DNA from 3 places in the Volucribacter amazonae genome. Region 1 is predicted to be linked to each of the others. Evidence: riboswitches for the same ligand, from Rfam matches in the RefSeq annotation. Region 1 holds a riboswitch; each other region holds the start of a gene.
What was found. A riboswitch is a leader RNA that binds a small molecule or an ion and turns the genes downstream of it on or off. The one in region 1 is predicted to bind thiamine pyrophosphate.

Region 1 (4,406 bases):
AAAACTAACCCAAAGAGGGCGACACCAAGGGTTGTCCAGATTAACCAACTACGGCGTCCAAATTTATCAATGGCAATGCCTGATAATAGTATTGAGCCTGCCAGTGCAATGGCGCTACACATTAATAATGTGGTAAAGATTTGTGGGGAAATACCTAATCCCATAGGATAGCCTGCTGGCGATAAGGTGGCAGGGGATTTGGCATAAATTTGGCTAAAAGCGATCATAATATAGAATAACACATAGCCTGCCACGCAAATTAATAGTCCTAAAATCAGTGGTTTATAATGACAGGTAAGTACTTGCCATATTGGAAGTTTTACGGGTTTATGTTGTTCTAATGCTGAGAGAAACACTGGGGTTTCCACTAATTTTAGTCGTACATAAATGCCGATGCCAATCAATACCACAGAAAACAGGAAAGGTAAACGCCACGCCCATTCTAGTAGGGCTTGCTCACCTAGGGTGTAGCTGATGAGTAAAAAGGCGGCATTTGCAAGCAATAAGCCAATAGGGGCACCAAGTTGGGGGAAAATGCCGTACCAACCGCGTTGTTGAGCTGGGGCATTTTCAATGGCGACTAATGCTGCTCCTCCCCATTCGCCCCCAAGCCCAATGCCTTGCCCTATGCGACATAGGCATAACAATAGCGTTGCCCAAATACCGATGCTTTGATAAGTGGGCAATAAACCAATGCAAACCGTTGCACCGCCCATTAAGAGCAAGGACATCATAAAGGTTTTTTTGCGTCCAATGCGATCGCCAAAATGCCCGAAAATCACAGCCCCTAAAGGGCGAGCGACAAAAGTTAGGGCGAGGGTAGAAAGTGCCGCTAGTTGATTGGACATAGGATCGCTACTAGAAAAGAATTGCTGATTAAAAATTAATACCGCAGCAATGGCATAAATATAATTATCAAAATATTCAATGGCTGTGCCGATCATGGTGGCACTGGCCACTTGGACTTTGCTATTTTTCTGTGGCATTGCAATTACTCCACTTGAATTGCGTAATCCGCTAAGTTCGGTACGCTATTGATCAGCCCTTGTTGTTGCATAAAGGTTGCCATTGCTTGATAACGTGCGTTATCTAATGCTCGTGGGCGTAAGGTTAATCTTGGTAAAGTATCTCGCCAAGCCAGACGGTTAAGTTCATTATCCAACTCTTGCGGTTTATAACTAACAAAATCTTGCCAAGCCTGTTGTGGGTGATTGATTAAATAGAGGGTAGCTTGTTCAAGTGCGGTTAAAAATGCCGATAATTTCGCTGAATGAAGCTGATTTTTGTTGGCGACTAAAATTAATTCGTCATAAACAGGCACGCCATGTTCTTCAGGATAAAAAGCTCGCCCGGGACGGTTTTCTAAGGCCATTTGATTAAGCTCAAAATTACGGAATGCACCAATGACGGCATCTACTTGTCCACTAAATAAAGAGGGCGAAAGCGACCAATTTACATTAATTAACTCCACATCTTGTGCCGACAAGTTGGCGGATTTTAACATTGCAGATAATAAAGCACTTTCAAAACCACTTACTGAATAGCCAACTTTTTTACCTTTGAGATCGCTTAATTGCTGAATATCACTATCCGCTAACACCACTAAGCTATTTAAGGGGGTGGATACCAATGTACCGATACGCACTAAGGGTAAGCCTTCAGCCACTTGCATTTGTAAATGAGGTTGGTAATCAACGGCTAAGTCCGCTTTACCAGCGGCAACCAGTTTCGGCGGCATTGAGGGATCGGCAGGCTCAATAATTTCTACTTCTAAACCATTCTGAGCAAAAAAGCCTTTTTGTTGAGCCACAATAATGGCGGCATGATCAGGATTAACAAACCAATCAAGCATTAAACTTAATTTCTCTTTAGCATTTAATGAGGGACTAAACATAGCGAAAAGTGCGGTTAAAATTAACAAATATTTTTTCATGGTTGCTCCTTTGTTAAGGTAAATAATTTGCCCAAGGAATTAGGCGGTTAAGTAATTTATCAAGGGTAAAATAAAGTGTTAATGCCATTAGCATCAGCATTAATAATGCAGCAAACATAAGGCTTACTTGCATTCGGGCATTGGCTTGTAACATTAAATAACCTAGCCCTTGGGAAGAACCCACCCATTCGCCCACAATCGCACCAATAGGGGCAATAGAGGTGGCGATACGTAACCCAGAAGCAAGGGCAGGCAAGGCGGCAGGTAATCTCACTTTAAATAAAATTCGCCAAGATGAGGGGGTTAATGTACTGGCTAATTCTAACCATTGTTTCGGTGTTTGGCGTAAACCGTCATAACAAGTCGCCGTAACAGGAAAATAAATAATTAAAACTGTCATCACGATTTTGGACGGCATACCATAACCAAACCATAAAACCAATAAGGGAGCAATGGCAAAAACAGGAATGGCTTGGGATAACACAAGTAAGGGCAATAATAATTTTGCTAAACGTGGGAACAAACAAAGCACCAATGCGGATAATAAACCTAATAAAAAGCCGATGACCAAACCGAGTATAATTTCTATTAAGGTAATTTTGCTGTGCAATAATAACAGCGGCCATTGTTCTATCAAGGTTTTTCCAACGCTAAAGGGCGGTGGTAATAAATAATGAGGTAAAGCAAAATAATGGATGATTGCCGCCCAAATTAACACTAATGCGAGGGCTAACAAAGTAATCTGGGCGAAATAACGCAGCGTTGTTTTCATAATGCCCTCATGAGTTGCTGTAATAATTGTTGTTGTAATTGCCATAAGGTTTGTTGATTAAGTTGACGAGGTTTTTGCCCCGGAGGTTCAATCGCCGCAGAGAGTTGTGCAGGCTGCCCACTTAACACATAAATTTTATCGGCAAGGCGTAAGGCTTCTTGCGGATCGTGGGTAATTAATAACAGGGTTTTATCTTGAAATAGCTGACAGGTCAGATCTTGTAGCTGTAAACGAGTAACGGCATCTAAGGCGGAAAAAGGTTCGTCCATTAAAATAATATCCGCCTGTTGCATTAGGGTTCTTGCCAACGCCACACGTTGTCGTTGCCCACCAGAAAGTTGGTAACAAGGTTTATGCCAATGTTCGTCCAAATTGACCGCAGCTAATAATTGACGAGCTTGCTGGCGAGTTTGTGTATTTTGCGTGCCTGCTAAATATTGAGCTAATTGCACATTATCTTCAAGGGACAACCAAGGATAAAGGCTATCTTGCTGAGCTAACCAAGCAATTTTTCCCGCACAATAAATTTGCCCCTGCGAAATTGCCGTTTGTTCTAACCCTGCAATGGCACGCAACAAGGTTGATTTTCCAATCCCAGACATACCTAACAATGCGACCCATTCGCCCTGTGCCAAACTAAAATCAAATTGATGAAATAGCTTTTGTTGAGCAAAAGACAGGGTCAGCTGGCTAATTTCAATGGCTTTCATGATTAATCCAGCTTTATGGGATTAATAATGATCGGATTTGAGCAAGAGAAAATAAAGGAATAAAGAAAAAAGAGAATAATGGCATAATTAGTTTCCTACGTCAGTATTAGCTGTATCAGGTTCACGGGTATTATCTCAGCTCGGTAAACACCTAAGCACCCCGACTAATGCAATGAATATAACTTAGCTTATGAAAAAAAGCAAAAATTTTGTGAAAATAGACCGCACTTTTTTATTGTGGTTCTTTTCTACATTGTTATCTTTTTAAATTAAAGCAACACCACTGAGATCAATAAAAATACCAGCTATCGTTGCACTGAGCAAATTAGCTAATGTTCCCGCAATGACCGCTTTTAATCCTAAACGAGCAATATCAGAGCGTTTATTAGGTGCAATACTCCCTATTCCTCCAATCATTACTGCAATTGCACTAAAATTAGCAAAACCACATAGTGCAAAGGTGATAATTGCTTTTGTTTTATCACTGAGTTGTGTAGGGGGATCAGGTTGTAAATATTGAGAAAATTCTAAATAACCTACAAATTCATTTACCGCTAGTTTCATACCAATCATTTGACCTGCAATACCCGCTTCTGACCAAGGTACTCCAATTAAATACGCAAGAGGTTTAAATAAGTAACCTAATAGCATTTGTATACTAAGATCTTGATAACCAAGATACCCACCAATATAACTAAGTATGCCATTAAGTAAGGCTATCATAGCAATTACTGCTATTAACATTGCACCGATGTTAAAAGCTAAATACATACCTGATGTTGCACCGTTAGCAAGAGCTTCTAGTACATTATTAGGCTTTTCTGTATTTTCATTTTCAATAAGCTCGTCGGTGAATTTTTGTGTTTGTGGTAGCATAAGTTTAGCAAATAATAATCCAGCGGGTGCCGCCATAAATGAAGCTGCAATAAGGTAGGTTAAAGGAATACCCATTCCTGCATAACCGGCTAATACTGAGCCAGCGATAGAGGCA
Region 2 (4,406 bases), 470 kb from region 1:
GGGCGGAATATTGGTTGCCATACCTACGGCAATCCCTGATGAACCATTGATTAATAAGGCAGGGACTTTAGTTGGCAACACCTCTGGGATCATTTCTGAGCCGTCATAGTTCGGTACAAAATCAACAGTTTCTTTGTCTAAATCCGCTAATAACTCGTGAGCAATTTTGGTCATTCTCGCTTCGGTATAACGCATTGCTGCTGGGGAATCGCCGTCCACTGAACCGAAATTACCTTGCCCGTCAACTAACATATAGCGTAGTGAGAAAGGTTGAGCCATACGCACAATAGTATCATACACTGCACTATCGCCATGTGGGTGGTATTTACCGATGACGTCCCCCACGATACGGGCGGATTTACGATAAGGTTTATTATAGGCATTGCCACCCTCGTGCATAGCAAATAATACGCGACGATGAACAGGTTTTAAACCATCACGCACATCGGGTAATGCACGACCAACAATCACAGACATGGCATAATCAAGATAAGAGGATTTTAATTCTTCCTCAACGCTAACAGGGGTAATATCTTGGGCTAAATCGCTCATTGAGAATTTCCTAAGCTATAAAATTTATCAATAAAAATTGGCGAGATTGTACCATAAATTGTATTATTACCCTAATTTTTCCAAGTAATTTGTGAGATTTATGTAAGTGAGTAACTTCTTGAGAAGAAAATGGTAAATACATCGGATAAGTTCGCCCAACAGGCGCAGCATTGGTGGGATCCCAATGGTATATCTAAGCCCCTACATCGGCTAACTCCTTGGCGTTTAGCCTATATTATGCAACAAAATCAAGGCATTGTAGATAAGCAAATCCTTGATTTAGGTTGTGGTGGTGGCATTTTGACGCAGGCTTTAGCACAACAAGGGGCAAAGGTAACGGGCATTGATATTGCTTGCCCCTTATTACACATTGCCAAGCAACAAGCTCGCCAACAAGGCTTACAAATTGATTATCATTGCATTGATATTGCACAATATTCGCCAGATAAACGTTTTGATTGTATTTTGTGTTTAGACGTTTTACAACATATTCACAAACCTGAATCTTTACTGCATCATTGCCAACGTTTATTGAAACCCAATGGTAAACTGATTATTACCACCATTAACCGCAGTGTAATGGCGTGGATAGTGATGATTTTGCTAGCGGAAAAAATGTTAAAGCTATTACCCCAAGGCACACATCATTATGCACAATTTATTAAACCAACGACTTTAATTAAATTCGCCAAGAATATGGGATTTACATTGGCAGATTTGCAAGGTTATCGCTATAATCCTTGTACAGAAAAGGCGTATTTTATTTCACATTGCCAAGTCAATTATGTAGCTACGTTTATGGCTCAAGATTTATAGCGGTTCTACTCGTTTAAATTAAAACCTCTATATTATCCAGTACATAAAAGTGCGGTGTAAATTTAAAAAATTTTTGCAGGGCAAACAACTATAACAAGGATTATTATGCAAAATGTTGATCAACAAGAGCTTGATAAATTTGAAAAAATGGCGGATAGCTGGTGGGATCCGAATGGTGATTTTAAGCCTATTCATTTACTCAATCCTTATCGGTTAGATTTTATTTTGCAACAAAGTGGCGGGTTACAGGATAAATTAGTGCTTGATGTAGGCTGTGGTGGCGGTATTTTAGCAGAAAGTATGGCAAAACAAGGAGCAAGTGTTACAGGCATCGATCTTTCTACCGCCCCTTTAGCCGTAGCTAAACAACATGCACAAAGTCAACAACTCAATATAGATTATCAACAAATTGCCATTGAAGAGTTAGCCAGCCAAGTTGCATATCAAAACAAATTTGATGTGATTACTTGTATGGAAATGTTAGAACACGTCCCCGATCCTGCAGCAATTATTGCTCATTGCCAACAATTATTAAAACCCCATGGCAAACTTTTTATTTCCACCATTAATCGCACCCTTAAAGCGTGGGCATTGGTGATTATTGGAGCGGAATATATATTGAAAATGTTGCCTAAAGGCACACATCAATACGAGAAATTTATTAAGCCAGCAGAATTGCTTGCTTATACTGATCAAGTGCATTTACGTTGTCAGAAAATGGTAGGGTATCATTATAACCCCTTAAGTGAAAAATTTTGTTTAAATCACAATGTCAGTGCAAATTATATGGCGGTGTTTGGTCAGGAATAATCTCTAAGGAAAAGTAAGATTTTATATTGATGTTCGGCTAACAAAATCATTGCATTTTACTGCCACTAATCATACACTTATTTTCGTTCTCAATGGGGTGCTAAAAGTTTAGCTGAGAAATACCCATAGAACCTGAACTGATTAATATCTGCGTAGGGATTTGAGAAAGTTAAAAAATTTTTCTATTTTTGACCGCACTTAAATTCCTTTAATCTCAATTTAAAGGATTATCTTATGAAAAAATTAAAGACCTTGTTGTTTTCTACCGCATTAGCGGTTTCACCAAATCTCTTGGCAAAAACAACTCCAGTTACCATTTACGCCGAAGAATTTTTTTCTGCAGATTGGGGACCAGCACCTGTTGTTAAAGCCCAATTTGAACAAAAATACCCACAATGCCAAGCCAATATTGTGCCTTTTGATAGCCGTACCACCTTATTAAATCGGGTGCGTTTAGAGGGCAAAAATACCCAAGCGGATATTGTGATTGGCTTGGATAATTTTCAGCTAGAGCCTGCGGAAAAATCAGGCTTATTTGTGCCAAATCAAGTGGCTCTTAATCAATTATCCTTGCCGATTACTTGGCAAAATCACACTTTTTTACCCTATGATTTTGGACAATATGCCTTTATTTATGACAAAACCAAATTGACTAACCCACCGCAAAGTTTAGCGGAATTAATTGAGCGACAAGATCTCAACGTGATTTATCAAGATCCACGTACCAGTAGTATTGGACGTGGCTTATTGGTGTGGTTAAACTTGCTTTATCCTGAGGAACAAATTCCACAACGTTGGCAACAATTAGCGAGCCATACGGTTACTGTAGGAAAAGGTTGGACAGAAACCTATGGGGCATTTCTAAAAGGCGAGGCGGATTTAGTGATGAGTCATAATACTTCGCCGATTTATCATTTATTGCAAGAAAATAAAGATCAATATGTTGCCACAGAATTTAGCGATCCCGTATTATTACAAATTGAAATGGCAGCCAAAACGGTTAAGGGCAAAGATAACCTTTGTGCCGAGCATTTTTTAGGCTTTTTATTAAGCCCTGAGGCACAGCAAGAGATTAGCCGTAAAAATGTTATGTTATCTGTGACAGACGCACAGGTTGATCCTCTTTTTGATCAGCTTAAAGCCAAACAATTAAATACCAAAACCCTTGATAGCAGTGCAGTGAGTGCCGAGCAAATCAAACAATGGATCAATGTGTGGCAAACGGCATTAATTAAATAATGAAACTGCTCACCTTTATTCACAATCCGCAATTTCGCCCAAGGCATTATTTGGGCGGAATTGCGGTTTTATTGCTTTTGATCTTGGTATATAGTAACGCACTGCAAGCCATTTTTCGCTTAGAAAGCCCTAAGGCTTGGCTTTCTTTATGGGATCCTTATTTACGCCACGTCCTGTTTTTTAGCTTTGCACAAGCCTTATTATCGGCAGTTTTAGCGGTAATTGGGGGCTTACTCTTAGCCAGAGCCTTGTTTTATCAAGACGTTATAGGAAAAAAATGGCTACTTAAATTGTTTTCCCTAACCTTTGTTTTGCCCTCATTAGTGGTGATTTTTGGGGTTTTAGGCGTGTATGGCACAAAAGGTTGGCTGGCACAATTTCTCAGCTCTATGGGCATAGCTTGGCAACCCAATATTTATGGTTTAACAGGGATTTTATTAACTCACCTCTTTTTTAATATCCCCTTTGCTTGCCGTTTATTTTTGCCTTGTTTTCAAGCTATCCCAAGTCAACAACATCAGCTTGCGGCACAATTAAATCTACGAGGTTGGCAATTTATCCGCTTGGTGGAATGGGCATATTTACGTTCGCAAATTTTGCCTGCCCTCAGCCTGATTTTTATGCTGTGTTTTACCAGCTTTACCATTGTACTTACCTTAGGTGGCGGACCACAATATACCACCTTAGAAGTGGCAATTTATCAAGCGATTGTGTTTGATTTTGATTTAGCAAGAGCTTCTTTTTATGCCTTATTGCAATTTCTCTTTTGCTTTATGTTATTTGCCTTAACCAGTTGGCTTGGCAAACCAACCAACAACCCTTTGCAACAAACTAGCATTTGGCGGGCAAAACAAAAAAGTGCGGTGCGATTTTGGCAAATTTTTTTGATTATCAGTGTTTGCCTTTTTATTTTATTTCCCCTCTTAAATTTATTTATCACCGCATTAAGTTCCAAAGCATTGTGGTCTATTTGGCAATCGTCTCAATTA
Region 3 (4,406 bases), 1.3 Mb from region 1:
TCAAAACAGGTTCTAAAGCATTTGCATCATTAGGTACAATAGAGATTGCATTGACTTTTTTAGCAATCAAATCTTCAATTAATTTTACCTGTTGAGGAGCATCTGTATTAGATGGGCCAACTTGATAAGCATTGACATTATTATCCTTACCAGCCTGAATAACGCCCCCTGCCATACGATTAAACCAAGGCATACCGTCAATTTTAGAAATATTTACTACTTCATAATCTGATGCTAGTGCAAAATGACTACAACAAGATAATAATAAAATAGAAAATAATTTCTTAAATACCATTTTATTCATAGGAAAATCCTCCTAACTAATACAATTTTTTCAATGAGCTAAAATCTGTTTATACCCTCGAAATCTATTTATAGCTAATTACATAACCTTAAGTTATAAATAAGTTTCTAGGCAAAATCATCTTATGTTAATGGGAAAGTAAAAGATATGTATTTTTGACGTGTAAGTATGGAAAATCCTGCTATACAAAATAAATTGAGAATTAGATCACATTTTTAACCGTTATTCCTTTCTATTTCTCGGAATTCTGATGGAGACATTCCAGTATGTTTCTTAAAAAGTTTAGAGAAATATAGCGAATCATCATATCCTAAAGAACGAGCTAAACTAGCAACGGAGATATTAGAAAAATGTAATAATTTTTTAGCAACTAAAATTCTTTGGTATTCTTTCCATTGCACAATACTAATCCCTAACGCATTCTTAAATAAATGAGATAAGCGTGAAGAAGACAAAAAAACAATACTTGCTAATTCATCAATGCTATTATTTTGTTCCAAATGTTCCAGAATATATTCACAAATAATCAAAACTCTTTGATCAATACTTGGTATACATTTAAGTTTTTCAATTGAAAAACACTTCATTAGTAAATATTCTAATAAAGTTGAAACAAGATCTTGCTTAACAATATGGCTTGATTTTAATTCAATTTCCACTTTACTGAATAATTGACTAATTTCTAAGAAACAATGTTGATTATTAATAAATATTTTCCCTATATGCTGCTGTGTATTCGACCAGTTTAACCATTTCAACCATTTAGGATCTGGATAAAAATAAATCCATTTATAATGCCAATATTGACTTTCATGATGTCTTTGATAACACTGCATAGCTTGTGGGGAAAATAACAATAGTTGTCCTTTCACTGCTTCAAATTTTTTCTTGCCATCAAATACCTCGCCTTTCCCGAAAGTAGTTAGCTGTAACATATACCCCTTCATACCTTCAGGTCTATCTACAATAAAATCAAGATAGTTTCCTTTTTCCCCTTGCGTTATTCCCGCAATCAATTCTGAATTAAAAGGATAATTTGGCAATAACAATGAATAATTTTTATACATAAAGCTACTCCATAATTGTTAGTGAGATAAATTTATCACTAATTTTATTTAAATTTAATAGCTAAATATTTTTACTTCTCATTTTATCCAAAATCCCCTATACTGCCATACATAGTCGGGGTGCTTAGTTATTCTTTTAACTTCGCTGAGAAAATACCCGTGAACCTGATTCAGTTAATACTGCCGTAGGAAACTAAGTATGCTTATCCCTTTCTTTTATTATTGCTCGCCTTATTTCTTAGTATTGACAATCTTTTCTTTCGTTCAATTTTGCAATAAGGACTTGCTATGCAATCTCAATTTTTAGCCAAAATTCGCCAGCAAAATCCGCTGATTCATAATCTTACCAATATCGTGGTTGCCAATTATAGTGCCAATGGTTTATTGGCTTTAGGGGCTTCGCCGTTGATGTCTGATAATGTGGCGGAAGTGGCGGATATTCAGCAATTTAATCGTGGTTTAGTGATTAATATTGGTACGTTATTTAGCAAAGGGGTGGAGGCGATGATTTTAGCGGGTAAAACCGCAAATCAACAGCATATTCCTGTAGTGCTTGATCCTGTGGGCGTGGCGGCAACGGCTTATCGTCGTGAAACCATTGATAGTTTGCTTGCCGAAGTGAAATTTGCGGTGATTCGAGGCAATGCTGGCGAATTGGCGTGTATTGCTGGGGAACAGTGGCAAAGTAAAGGGGTTGATGCTGGGCAAGGCAATGGCGATTTAATTGCCATTGCACAGCGTGTCGCCCAACAATATCAATGTGTGGTAGCAATCAGTGGGGCAACCGATGTGATTAGTAACGGTGCCAATACCGCTTTAGTTCACAATGGAACGCCGATGTTTCCCAAAATTACAGGGTCTGGCTGTTTGTTGAGTGCGGTTTGCGCGGCTTTTGTGGCGGTGGCTAATCCCTCTCAATATTTTGCGGCAACCCTTGAGGCTTGTACGGTTTATGCGATTGCAGGGGAACTTGCCGCCCAGCCTCTCCAGCCTACCCAATATGGGCAATTTAATATGGCATTATTAGATCAACTTGGTGCAATCAATGCTGAACAAATTACGCAATATGGGAGGGTAGATTATGTCTAAGATGGCACAAGCATTAACCATTGCTGGCTCAGATAGTGGCGGTGGTGCAGGCATTCAGGCGGATTTAAAAACTTTCCAAATGCGTCAGGTTTTTGGCACTTCGGTGATTACGGCGGTAACCGCCCAAAATACGCTTGGTGTGTTTGATATTCATACCATTCCTTGTGGCAATATTGAGGCGCAACTCCAAGCCATTGCCCAAGATTTTCAGATTAACGCCTTTAAAGTGGGTATGCTCGGTTGCGCGGAGATTATTGAGTGTGTGGCTCGCCAATTAAAGCAATATCGTTTTGGGTATTTTGTGCTTGATCCTGTGATGATTGCCAAAGGTGGCGCGCCCTTGCTACAACAAAATGCCATTGATGCCTTAATTCAGCATTTACTGCCTCTTGCCGATGTAATTACCCCAAATATTCCAGAGGCGGAAACTTTAACGGGGATTAACATTAACGATCAACAAAGTGTGCAACAAGCGGCACACCAATTACAAAAAATGGGTTGTCAAAATGTCATTATAAAAGGGGGGCATTATCTTCATTCGCAAAGTGAGGAGTGCCAAGACTGGATTTTTACCCCTACAGAACAATTTAGCCTCACTACGCCGCGCATTGACACGCCCCATACCCATGGCACAGGTTGCACATTTTCTGCCTGTTTAACCGCCGAACTTGCCAAAGGGCAACCTTTAACACAAGCCATTAAAACCGCCAAAGCCTTTATTACCGCCGCCATTGCCCAACCCCTCAATATTGGTCAAGGGCATGGGCCAACTAACCATTGGGCTTATCAGGAGGCATAATGCAAACCAAACTTTCTCTTTATTTTGTCGCTGGTAGCCAAGACTTTCGCCATTTCACTGGCAACCCTTGCGAACATTTTCTCAATACCTTAAACCAAGCCTTGCAAGCAGGCATTAGTTGCTTTCAATTTCGTGATAAAGGGGCATTTTCTCTTGCCGCGCAACCACAGCAACAAAAACAGCTCGCCATTCAATGCCGAGATTTATGTCGTCAATACCAAGTCCCCTTTATCATCAATGATGACGTCAACTTAGCAATAGCGATTGAAGCCGATGGTATTCACGTTGGGCAGACCGATACCTCTATCGCAGAAATTAAACGCAAAACTGACCGCACTTTTATACTAGGCTTATCCATTAACACCTTATCCCAAGCCTTAGCCAGCGATAATAACCCAGATATTGATTATTTTGGTGTTGGGCCGATTTTTCCTACTCAATCCAAAGAAGATCCCAAACCCGTGGTAGGCTTAAACTTCATTCAACAGCTTAGACAAGCAGGGATAAAAAAGCCTATTGTCGCCATTGGTGGCATCAAACACCCTCAAGATTGTCGCTACCTACGTCAAACTGGGGCTAATGGTATTGCTGTCATTTCCGCCATTAGCCAATCCCCCAACATCGCCCAAAGCGTGCAACAACTACTTACCACCTAAGGAGGAAATATGACCTTTCAACAACTCAAACAACAATGCCCATATTGGCAAGACTATATCAACCACCCCTTTGTTCAACAACTGCGTCAAGGCACCCTCCCTCTCGCCAACTTTCGTTACTATTTACAACAAGATTATCTTTTTCTCCTTCAATTCACCCGCACTTGGGGCTTAGCCGTTTATAAAAGCGACAATCTTGCCGATATGCGCGCCGCTCAACAGGGCATTAACGCTATGCTTGACCAAGAAATTCAACTGCATATCCAATATTGCCAGCAATACGGCGTAACCGAACAACAGCTCCAACAACTTGAAGAACACCCTGCCTGCATCGCCTACACGCGCTATGTCTTAGACTGTGGCTTAACAGGCACACTCACCGAATTACACACCGCCCTCGCCCCTTGCATACTGGGCTACGCCGAAATTGGCAAACAGGCAGCCACCCAAAGCCCAGCGAACAACCCTTACCAAAGCTGGATTGATATGTA

Region 2: it holds a riboswitch for thiamine pyrophosphate, as region 1 does, so the genes downstream of both, thiB (thiamine ABC transporter substrate binding subunit) here and A6A20_RS04045 (ABC transporter ATP-binding protein) in region 1, are expected to answer to the same signal.
Region 3: it holds a riboswitch for thiamine pyrophosphate, as region 1 does, so the genes downstream of both, thiM (hydroxyethylthiazole kinase) here and A6A20_RS04045 (ABC transporter ATP-binding protein) in region 1, are expected to answer to the same signal.

Annotation. Positions count from the first base shown of each region.
Region 1 covers NZ_LWID01000001.1:819,231-823,636, reverse strand. Annotated here, with positions in the region: gene A6A20_RS04060 (MFS transporter) at 1-986, opposite strand, end outside; gene A6A20_RS04055 (ABC transporter substrate-binding protein) at 992-1,933, opposite strand; gene A6A20_RS04050 (ABC transporter permease) at 1,947-2,705, opposite strand; gene A6A20_RS04045 (ABC transporter ATP-binding protein) at 2,702-3,415, opposite strand; TPP riboswitch at 3,491-3,588, opposite strand; gene A6A20_RS04040 (NupC/NupG family nucleoside CNT transporter) at 3,680-4,406, opposite strand, start outside.
Region 2 covers NZ_LWID01000001.1:352,195-356,600, reverse strand. Annotated here, with positions in the region: gene gyrA (DNA topoisomerase (ATP-hydrolyzing) subunit A) at 1-552, opposite strand, end outside; gene ubiG (bifunctional 2-polyprenyl-6-hydroxyphenol methylase/3-demethylubiquinol 3-O-methyltransferase UbiG) at 682-1,368, shown strand; gene ubiG (bifunctional 2-polyprenyl-6-hydroxyphenol methylase/3-demethylubiquinol 3-O-methyltransferase UbiG) at 1,474-2,178, shown strand; TPP riboswitch at 2,262-2,355, shown strand; gene thiB (thiamine ABC transporter substrate binding subunit) at 2,413-3,417, shown strand; gene thiP (thiamine/thiamine pyrophosphate ABC transporter permease ThiP) at 3,417-4,406, shown strand, end outside.
Region 3 covers NZ_LWID01000001.1:2,107,028-2,111,433, forward strand. Annotated here, with positions in the region: gene A6A20_RS10150 (autoinducer 2 ABC transporter substrate-binding protein) at 1-304, opposite strand, end outside; gene araC (arabinose operon transcriptional regulator AraC) at 520-1,371, opposite strand; TPP riboswitch at 1,478-1,580, shown strand; gene thiM (hydroxyethylthiazole kinase) at 1,660-2,460, shown strand; gene thiD (bifunctional hydroxymethylpyrimidine kinase/phosphomethylpyrimidine kinase) at 2,453-3,259, shown strand; gene thiE (thiamine phosphate synthase) at 3,259-3,915, shown strand; gene tenA (thiaminase II) at 3,925-4,406, shown strand, end outside.